DNA from 3 places in the Mesorhizobium sp. B2-3-11 genome. Region 3 is predicted to be linked to each of the others. Evidence: predicted binding sites of a transcription regulator. Region 3 holds the regulator's gene; each other region holds the start of a gene.

Region 1 (3,278 bases), on a different contig from region 3:
GATAATAGGCTGGATTTATGGCCAAACTCTGGCGTTGCCCTACATCGCGCCGGCTTCGTCCTCAAAACCATCATCGCCATTGCCCTCTGAGCCACCGTTTTCGAGGAACTTTTCGGCGATCAACCCGGCATTCTGCCTAAGCGCCAGTTCGATCTCGCGCGCGGTGTCGGGATTGTCGCGCAGGAACAGTTTGGCGTTCTCGCGGCCCTGGCCGAGACGCTGCGAATTATAGGAGAACCAGGCGCCCGACTTCTCGACCACACCGGCCTTGACGCCGAGATCGACCAGTTCGCCGGTCTTGGAGACACCCTCGCCATACATGATGTCGAACTCGACCACCTTGAAGGGCGGCGCCAGCTTGTTCTTGACCACCTTGACGCGGGTCTGGTTGCCCACCACCTCGTCGCGATCCTTGACCGAGCCAATGCGGCGGATGTCGAGACGCACCGAGGCGTAGAATTTCAGCGCGTTGCCGCCGGTCGTCGTCTCGGGCGAACCGAACATGACGCCGATCTTCATGCGGATCTGGTTGATGAAGATGACCATGGTGTTGGAGCGCGAGATCGAGGCGGTCAGCTTGCGCAGCGCCTGGCTCATCAGGCGGGCTTGCAGGCCCGGCAAGGAATCGCCCATCTCGCCCTCGATTTCGGCGCGCGGCGTCAGCGCCGCCACCGAATCGACCACCAGCACGTCGATGGCGCCGGAACGCACCAGCGTATCGCAAATCTCCAGCGCCTGCTCGCCGGTGTCGGGCTGCGAGATCAGCAGGTTTTCAAGATCGACGCCGAGTTTGCGGGCGTAAACCGGATCGAGCGCGTGCTCGGCATCGACGAAGGCGCAGATGCCGCCCTTCTTCTGGGCTTCGGCCACGGTATGCAGGGCCAGCGTCGTCTTGCCCGAGCTTTCCGGCCCGTAGATCTCGATGATACGGCCGCGCGGCAGACCGCCGACGCCGAGCGCGATGTCGAGGCCGAGCGACCCGGTCGGCACCGTTTCGATCTCGACGACCTGCTCGTTGGCGCCGAGCCGCATGATCGAGCCCTTGCCGAAAGCCCGCTCGATTTGCGACAGCGCCGCATCCAGAGCCTTTGATTTGTCCACTGCCTTATCCTCTACCAGCCGCAAAGAATTCTGAGCCATGATACATCACCCCTTGGTCGTCAATGAAGGCCGGACAATCCGTAATCCTTGTCAATTTGTACCTTTTTTGTTCTCATTTGGCAAGGGGGTGACAACCAATTGAAAAACAAGCGATATCCTGATTTGTTCTTTTTTTGTCTCGCAAACCCGGGCAGGAACAGGCTCCGCCCGGGCAGGAACAGGCCGCGCATTGGGCCAGACGGCTCGATCGTATCGCCCGGCCGAATCGCCGTCCTGCATGCGAAGCTCTGTCGCGCACTCTAGCGCTTGTGCGGTCCCAACAACAAAGGTCATATCGCCGCCATGGTGGATTCGTTGAAGGTACTGGCCGTGGGCGGTGCCCATATCGACCGGCGTGGCCAGGTGTCCGGCCCCTATGTGCCGGCCGCCTCCAATCCCGGCACGATGCGCGAGGATGTCGGCGGTGGCGTCTTCAATGCGTTGCGCAGCATGGTGCGGCGCGGCCTCTGCGCATCGCTGCTTTCGGTGCGCGGTGGCGATGCGTCAGCCGATACGGTTTCACGGGCCATCGCCGAGGCAGGCATCGCCGATCTTTCGGCGGTGTTCCTCGATCGTGCCACGCCGAGCTACACAGCGCTGATCGATCGCGAGGGCGAATTGATCGTCGGCTTTGCCGACATGGCGCTGTACGACCTGGCTTTTCCCAAGCAGATCAGACGTTCCAAGATACGCCAGGAAGTGGCCGCCGCCGATGCCATCCTGTGCGACGCCAACCTGCCGTCGGCCGCACTGGAGGGGTTGCTGTCGCTCGCCGCCGGCAAACCGGTTTTCGCCATCGCGATTTCGCCAGCCAAGGTGACGCGGCTGATACCGGTGCTCGGCGGGCTGGCCCAACTCTTCATGAACCGACGGGAGGCCGCTGTGCTGGCCGGCGTCAATGCAGGTGTCGGCGAGCAGGAAATGATCGACGGATTGCGGTTCAGCGGCCTTGCCAGCGGCGTGGTCACGGCAGGCAGTGGCCCTGTGCTGGGTTTCGACGGCACGGGCGCCTTTTCGATCCTGCCGCCTGCTCCGAGAAAAGTTGCCGATGTCACCGGCGCCGGCGACGCACTGGCGGGCGCGACGGTCGCGGCACTGCTGCGCGGCCTGCCATTGCGCCAGGCCCTGCGCGAAGGCGTCGCGGCGGCAACGTTGACCATCGAAAGCGCCAATGCGGTGCCCGAATTCACCGCGGCGAGTTTCGCGGAGGCGCTGGCCCTTGTGCCGGATGCCAGGGAAGTGGCATGAGACCGGCAAATCCATAGAGCGCAGTGGATGCGCCGCACTCCGGATTGGAGATCAGAGATGACGCCAGAAACCGCCCGCCCTTTCATCGATATCCACGCACCGGTAGGGCAAGCCCTGGCCGCCGGGCGTCCGGTGGTGGCGCTCGAAAGCACCATCATCACCCATGGCATGCCCTATCCCGACAATGGCGCCATGGCGGCCAATGTCGAGAAGATCATCAGTGACGGCGGCGCGGTGCCGGCGACGATCGCCGTGATTGGCGGCCGCATCAAGATCGGCCTCTCCGACGGCGAGCGCGAATCGCTGGCGATGACGGGTGACGCCATGAAGCTGTCGCGCGCCGATCTCGGCTTCGCCGTCGCGCAAGGCCGCACCGGGGGCACCACGGTCGCAGCGACCATGATCGCGGCTGACATGGTCGGGATAAAAGTATTCGCCACCGGCGGCATCGGCGGCGTGCACAAGGGCGCGGAAAAGAGTTTCGACATCTCGGCCGACCTCGATGAACTGGCGCGCACGCCGGTCATCGTCGTCTCGGCCGGCGCCAAAGCGATCCTCGACATCGAAAAGACGCTGGAAGTGCTGGAGACGCGCGGCGTGCCTGTGGTTGGCCATGGCTGCGAGACGATGCCCGCCTTCTGGTCGCGGCAGTCGCCGTTCCGGGCGCCATTGACCCTGCACAAGCCGGAAGACATCGCGCATTTCTATCAGACGCGCCTGGCTCTGGGTTTGGGCGGCGGCTTGCTGGTTGCCAATCCGGTGCCGGAAAACCACGAAATCCCCGCTGAAGAAATGGCGGGCTACATCGAAGCCGCGCAGAAGGCGGCCGAGGCCCTCAACGTCACCGGCAAGGCGGTAACGCCGTTCCTGCTGGGAAAAATCCTCGAACT
Region 2 (3,278 bases), on a different contig from region 3:
TTGCAGGATCAGGAGAGCTCCGAGGTCAAAGCCAGGCAACATTCAATCCATAATTTGGTGGTGCGAAACGGCTATCCCACCGTCTTGCCGCCCTCCACCCGACCGGACCTGCGCGCCCCCAAATGTTAGCTGGCCAATTGCGGAACCTTTGGCAGCGCGCGACCTTTTCCATAGTCGAGACCAGAGGAGGAACGAGTGGCAAATCTTGGAAGACTTGCGATCGCTATGCTGGGAGTCCTGGCTTATCAAAACCGCGACAAGATCGCAGAGATGATCCGTGGGGCGGGAGAGCGCGATCCAAACAATCCGCAAGGTGGGATTTTGGACCAGGTGTCCAAGGGCGTTTCCGGTACAGCGCTCGGCGATCTTCTCGACCGTTTTAGAAATGCAGGTGCAGGCGCGAAAGTGGACTCTTGGGTTGGCACCGGGCCGAACGAGCCGATCGAGCCTCACGAGGTGGAAAGGGCCATTGACGTGCAGACGCTGGAAGCTCTTTCGAGGCAGACTGGCCTTTCGCGCGAGGAGCTGATTGCGAGGATCACGAGGGATCTGCCGGATGCCATTAACCAGATGACCCCAAACGGCAACCTGCCAGCTGATCACCAAACGAATGCCTCGGGCGAGCCGACGCTGCTCGATGACGTGCCTTTCCGGCCGACGCAAAGCTAATCAGAGATGGTGGAGGCGGACTTGAAAGGGCAGTGCGCTATCGAGGAGATCGGATCGAGCGAGCAAGGCCAGCCGCCAAGCTATGGACAAGCGAGCAGCCTATTGTGGATCGTCAGACTGCGAATGCAATTGCTGAGCTCGACTTGTTGGCCGTTCTGCTTGATTCACGATGGCGCCTCCCGGCAACGCCAATTCGGTTTGGATTGGATGCCTTAGTGGGCCTAGTGCCAGTACTAGGGGATGCAGCAACCGGTCGGAACCGACCTCATCGTTGATTGTTGATCCCTCAAACACAGTGAGGTTATACGATGTTCAGCAATAATGAGACGCGCATTCTTGAGATTGGACTGTTCGCGGCTGTACCGATCTGTGTTGCTATCGCTGCGCTGGTCGCCCTCTTCACCTTGGCGCAACCTCAAGGAGTACGCGACAGGAACCCCCTCATGAATCACATCCTCTTTCTGACGGCCGACTTCCTTTCGCGCCCACCTGGCTTTTATGTCATGGTTGTAGCGATGGTGCTGTGTACCGCGCTGGTGCCATTCGGCCTGACGAATGCAGTTACCTAGCCCGTCGGTAGCGGCCATCGTGATCACCGGAGTTGTGCTCATTCAAGGCTATCGGGACACCGCCGCCCTTCATGCCAAGCTCGATGAGATCGTCGTTTCGTTGAAAGAGACCAGAAACGATGTTGTCGGGTTAGAGCACGCCGAACCCGAGGAGATCCGGGCAAAGCGAGTGATGCTCGAAGAGGAAGCGACTCAATCGAACGTGCTGCCCCTATCCCGGGACGCGTCCAAGAAGGATCGAACTCGTTCATAGCAGCGTCGCGGTGCATGGGCTAATGGCCTTCTCCGCTTTCGCGGGGCAGTCGCAATCGTCAGCGCCGTCAAAGTGACACGCTGCGCCGTCTCCAGCATTGAACGGCTAGCGCGGGAGGTTCGGTTAGAGTTTCAGCTTAGCCCTTAACGCATCGATGCGCTTGGATGCCTCGGCCTTACTAAGCCCTTGTTCGAAGCTCGCGGCGTCATCGGCCTGCTCACTCAGGGTCTTCAAGTATGAGGCTTGCGATGGCGTCATTGGATCGTCTCCACTAACCCATTCATCAGGGTCCTTGTCGATATTGGCTGAAACATCAGCATTGTCGTTTAGGTTCTGCATTTGAGGTCTCCTGTCTGAGCAGGAGAGAATGTCTCTGATCTCCTTTTGTTCCGTAAGGGAATTGTCACGAGCCGCGGTTCATCGACCCCCGTCGACAAGATTGTCAGCCCTGAGGGGCGCGCTGGATGGGCGGCGATCAATCCATGCATTCATCGACGGCGTCGGCAATTCCTACCCGCGCTTCCGCAAGCCTCATTGGCAGAGGGGTGCTCGGCCTGATTGGGGCCACGGAGACTTGCGATTTCACGCAACCAAGTCAGTTTGCCGGCATTAATATCAGGAACGCGCCGGAGGAGGTCTATGCTACACTATAGCGTGCCCCGGGAATTTGAGATCGGTGACGAGGTCACCTTGACGGGTACGGTTAGCACGATGCTGCCTAGCGGACGCGCCAAAGTAAACATTCCATCGTATGACCGACCCTATTCGGTTGACCCTCCACCTAAAACCCGCGCTGGAGATAAGGTCGTTCTTGTTGGAGACATCATCCGCATCGATCGCAAAGCCGACAAGTTGACGGTGCGGACTGACTGCGGCGGCGTGATCACCGTCGGACGCTCGGCGATTACCAGGCTGAGAAAGCACCGGTCTTCACCCCCCTGACGCTCACCGCCGGAGCGCGCCCACAATGGTCTGCGGCGCAACTCGACAGGTGGTTAACAGTGAGCGGCGCTTCTGCCGAACCGGTGAACGCGTGGTCGGCATGCTGTGAAGGCGGGATATCGGAATGGGGAGGAAGTTGACAGCATTTGCGGTCATGGTCGATGCTGTCGCCAACCTCGTCTATGCGAGACGCTCACTAAGATCGCCATTTCTGAATCGGTACAGCCCGTCGCCCCAATCAGCGACGGGCCTACCCGCACTTTGGTCAGTTATAGACCTTGATGATCTTGCGGGTGCCCGGGTCCACGAGAACTGTCCGGTTGTGGACCACGACATAGCGGTACTTGACGTTGGGAACTTCGCGAAGCTCGACGGTGTCGGGAAGCGCGGCGCCGACGCTGAGTTCGACCCCGGGGACTTCCACGGACGCGAGGGGCTGCTTGTGCACGTACTCCTGAATGACCGTGTCCTGTTCAGGCGCGATAACGACGTCCTGGGCTGCAGCGATGCCGACACCGGCAAGGAGCAGAAACGAAGCAGCGGCGGCGGTGAAATGCATTCTCATGTGACAGCCTTCCTGTGAGCTCGGGCATAATCGCCCTGGACCGAACGTGTCCGAATCCGAAACGTTCCGAGCCCGTACCTAGGTCCGATTTGCATCCCGGACTTTGGGCTTGGAATGATGCTGAAAAGGTCTGCGTTCAGCAAAATCGAGGAACCGTCACATGACCGGCGCCGTTGACCGCCGCAAATTTGGAGAAAGCGTCATGGAAAAAAGTATTGGCCAGGCACGCTGGTTGCTGGCACCGGTCTTCGCGATGGCGATTACTCTCCTGGCAATCGGC
Region 3 (3,278 bases):
TATGGCTCTCCGTATAGACGACGTCCTTGCCGTCGACGAAGCCGTTGTCTGTCAGCGCCTTCTTGAAGCCGGCTATGGCGGCGTTCAATTGCGGATGCTCGCCAAAATTGGCGATGCCGATGCGGATTTGATCGGCGGCGGCACTGCCGGCGCTCACCACCAATGCGCCGGCCAAGAACAAACCCGACAGCCAAGCGGATTTCGACTTCAACATCATTTCCTCCCAGATTTGATCGACGCCGCTTCCAGCGCGGCTACTGCGGCGATCATGGTCAGTCCGCCGGCCCGTGTCAAACATTATATATAATTCTTGCCATGCCCCAACATCATATATAATTTTCTTTGCCAGACCATGGGTGGACCGCGATGCAGGATCAAACGATCTCCACAAAGACGGAGGCAGCCTATCAGCTGTTGCGGCGCGATATCCTGACGACGCGCCTCATGCCCGGGGCCCCGCTCAAGCTGAGTGCGCTGCGCGGCACCTATGGTGTTGGCTGGACGCCGTTGCGCGAAGCCTTGTCGCGGCTAGAGGCCGAACGCCTTGTCACCGCCATCAGCAATCGTGGTTTTACCGTCGCTCCGGTATCGCGGGCCGAACTGGAGGACCTGGCACGCGCCAGGATGGTGGTCGAGATACCCCTGTTCCTCGAATCGATGGAAAAAGGCGGCAAGGAGTGGGAGGATGCCGTTGTCACCGCCCACTACCGGCTCTCCCGTTGCAAGACCGCGGTCGACGATCCTTCGGATGCGGCCGTCGATAAATGGGACGAGAACCACGAAGCTTTCCATGTGGCGCTGCTGAGCGCGGCGACTTCCAATTGGCTCATGCGATTCCGCTCGACCATCGCCGATCAGCTGCGACGGCATCATCGTTTTCTCGGCCTGGCGCCGACATTGCGGGCCGCGGCTGGCCTGAAGGACGGTTATGAAGAGGCAATGGAGGCATTGTGCGAAGCGATTGCGATCGAACACCATACAGCGATCATGGAAGCTGCACTCGATCGTGACGTCGAGCGGGCCAAGGCGCTGATGACGGCGCATATCGGCTATACCCTGCACGTCTATGTCCATAGCGAAGACAGCGGCGCGACCAAATACGCCGCCCGCGCCGGCAGCTTGCAAGCGGGTTCCGGGTGACTTCAATGCTTGCGCGACGCCTATTGGCATGCGCTGGCCGGAGTGGGCCAAACGCCTGGGTCCATCGCCGCCCCTAAGCTACCAATCGTTGGCGTTTTGATTTCGTTTCGTTCCGCGAATAATGGATCCATAAATTGTACAATCCACCCGCGAAGAGCCCCCCGAAAGACTGATGCCAAGGCCCATCAGTGGATAGGCCACAGGCCATTAACCAAAACGATTTCAATGCCTGCCGATCGTGGAAAGGATCGGCCTCAGTCCGCTGTCGCGGCAAAAAACTTCAGACGCGTTAACAAATTCATTAAACTTTAAACGGTTGCGGAACACAACTGGAACGGATAGTGTTTGTTCTGGGTTTGTTTTTTCGATTCTGGTCAGACCTTTCGTTCAATGCCTTGGGGGCCGCCATGCTGACACGCAAGCAACATGAACTGCTGATGTTCATCCACGAACGGCTCAAGGAAAGCGGGATACCGCCCTCCTTCGACGAAATGAAGGAAGCGCTCGATCTTGCCTCCAAATCGGGCATCCATCGCCTGATCACGGCGCTGGAGGAACGCGGCTTTATTCGCCGGCTACCCAATCGGGCGCGCGCGCTGGAAGTGCTGCGGCTGCCGGACTCGATCGCGCCGGGCCTCAATGCGGCAAAGAAGTTCTCGCCAAGCGTCATCCAGGGCAGCCTTGGCCAAGGCAGTCTCGGCCGCCAGATCAGGCCGGCGACGGCGCCTTCCCGCCTGGCCGCGGCCGGCAACGACGATGATGCGGTTTCAGCCGTGTCCATCCCGGTCATGGGTCGTATCGCCGCCGGTGTGCCGATCGATGCTATCCAGCATCAGACGCATTCGATTTCGGTGCCGCCGGACATGATCATGGGCGGCGAGCACTATGCGCTGGAAGTCAAGGGCGACTCGATGATCGAGGCCGGTATCTTCGACGGCGACACGGTCATCATCCGCAATGCCGATACAGCAAGTCCGGGCGAAATCATCGTGGCGCTGGTCGACGAGGAGGAAGCAACGCTGAAGCGGTTCCGTCGCAAGGGCGCCTCGATCGCGCTCGAAGCCGCCAATCCAGCCTACGAAACACGCATCTTCGGACCGGATCGGGTCAAGGTGCAGGGCAAGCTCGTCGGGCTGATCAGGCGCTACTGAACTGGCTTGCCATCGGGCTTGTCGGCCTTTTTATAGGGGGCCAGCCCCCTCGCCTCGCGTGAGAATTTTCGCTGCTCGTGCCAAGGCCGGTATGGTCCGTCGACGGCGAATTCGATCTCAGCCGGCGTCGTGGCCGATTGGGGATCGAAGAAAACGGCGGCACTCCCCTTGCGGGCGAGCTGGCGTTTGGTGACGACGAGAACCAGCGGATTATGACAGGTGTCATAGGCGGTCGCGTCATTGACGACGATCAGGTCGGCGAAGGCGCAGGCCTTCCAGGTGTTCTTGCGATCCTCGACATAGGCGATGATCGCGCCGGAAGGGTGCCTGGCAAGGCACAGGCCTTCGCGGCAATAGAACGGCGATCCCAGCGGCAGGTCGGTGGGAGTGGCAAGATCGAATTGCCCGTCCGTCTCCTCGAACATTTCCGGTAGGACGATTGTTTCGGAGATCAGAGCGCGTTTCCAATTGTCGGCTGCGAATTCGTTCGGACGTTCCCGGTTGACGGCCAGTTCGCCATTGCCGATCGACAGAGCCACCAGCCGCGCATCTTCCGAGATCAGCACATCGGGCGCGCGCGTGTGCGACACAGTCAACAGACCGGCAAGCGCGAATGGCACCGCCGTGAGCCGGAGCCACGTCGTCGCCATCGTCGCGATGACCAACGCGACGGTGACCAGCAGCACGGATTGCTGCGAAATCAGCCCGACTCCATCGACCGGAGAGCGCTCCGATATCCACGCCGATATGGCGATCATCGCTGTCAGGCCCTTGCCCATGAGGTAGAGAGCCGGCCAATCCAACCCGAACGGCATCAGCAACGCGCTAGCGACGGCCAGGAACATCACGATCGACACGATCGGCATGACGGCCAGATTGGCGAACAGGCTGAGCGGCGACACCCGCTGGAAATGCCAGATGGCAAACAGTGCCGTCGCGCTGCCGGCGATGATGGACGTCATGGCCAATCCACCTGTCGCCAAGAGG

What was found. Region 3 encodes LexA, which represses DNA repair genes until DNA is damaged. Its sites were predicted from a motif close to TGTTCNNNNTGTGTTCNG; they were not measured.
Region 1: the regulator LexA is predicted to act here: its motif matches at 1,198-1,215, upstream of recA (recombinase RecA).
Region 2: the regulator LexA is predicted to act here: its motif matches at 1,866-1,883, upstream of FJ960_RS23030 (DUF3072 domain-containing protein).

Annotation. Positions count from the first base shown of each region.
Region 1 covers NZ_VFVS01000010.1:76,802-80,079, forward strand. Annotated here, with positions in the region: gene recA (recombinase RecA) at 40-1,140, opposite strand; gene FJ960_RS15575 (carbohydrate kinase family protein) at 1,444-2,388, shown strand; gene FJ960_RS15580 (pseudouridine-5'-phosphate glycosidase) at 2,446-3,278, shown strand, end outside.
Region 2 covers NZ_VFVS01000019.1:202-3,479, forward strand. Annotated here, with positions in the region: gene FJ960_RS23015 (YidB family protein) at 196-669, shown strand; gene FJ960_RS23020 (DUF4112 domain-containing protein) at 774-944, shown strand; partial or broken gene FJ960_RS23025 (low affinity iron permease family protein) at 1,113-1,491, shown strand; gene FJ960_RS23030 (DUF3072 domain-containing protein) at 1,615-1,830, opposite strand; gene FJ960_RS23040 (DUF1236 domain-containing protein) at 2,699-2,998, opposite strand; gene FJ960_RS30190 (hypothetical protein) at 3,159-3,278, shown strand, end outside.
Region 3 covers NZ_VFVS01000001.1:458,645-461,922, forward strand. Annotated here, with positions in the region: gene FJ960_RS02450 (ABC transporter substrate-binding protein) at 1-214, opposite strand, end outside; gene FJ960_RS02455 (GntR family transcriptional regulator) at 367-1,140, shown strand; gene lexA (transcriptional repressor LexA) at 1,548-2,291, shown strand; gene FJ960_RS02465 (ComEC/Rec2 family competence protein) at 2,285-3,278, opposite strand, start outside.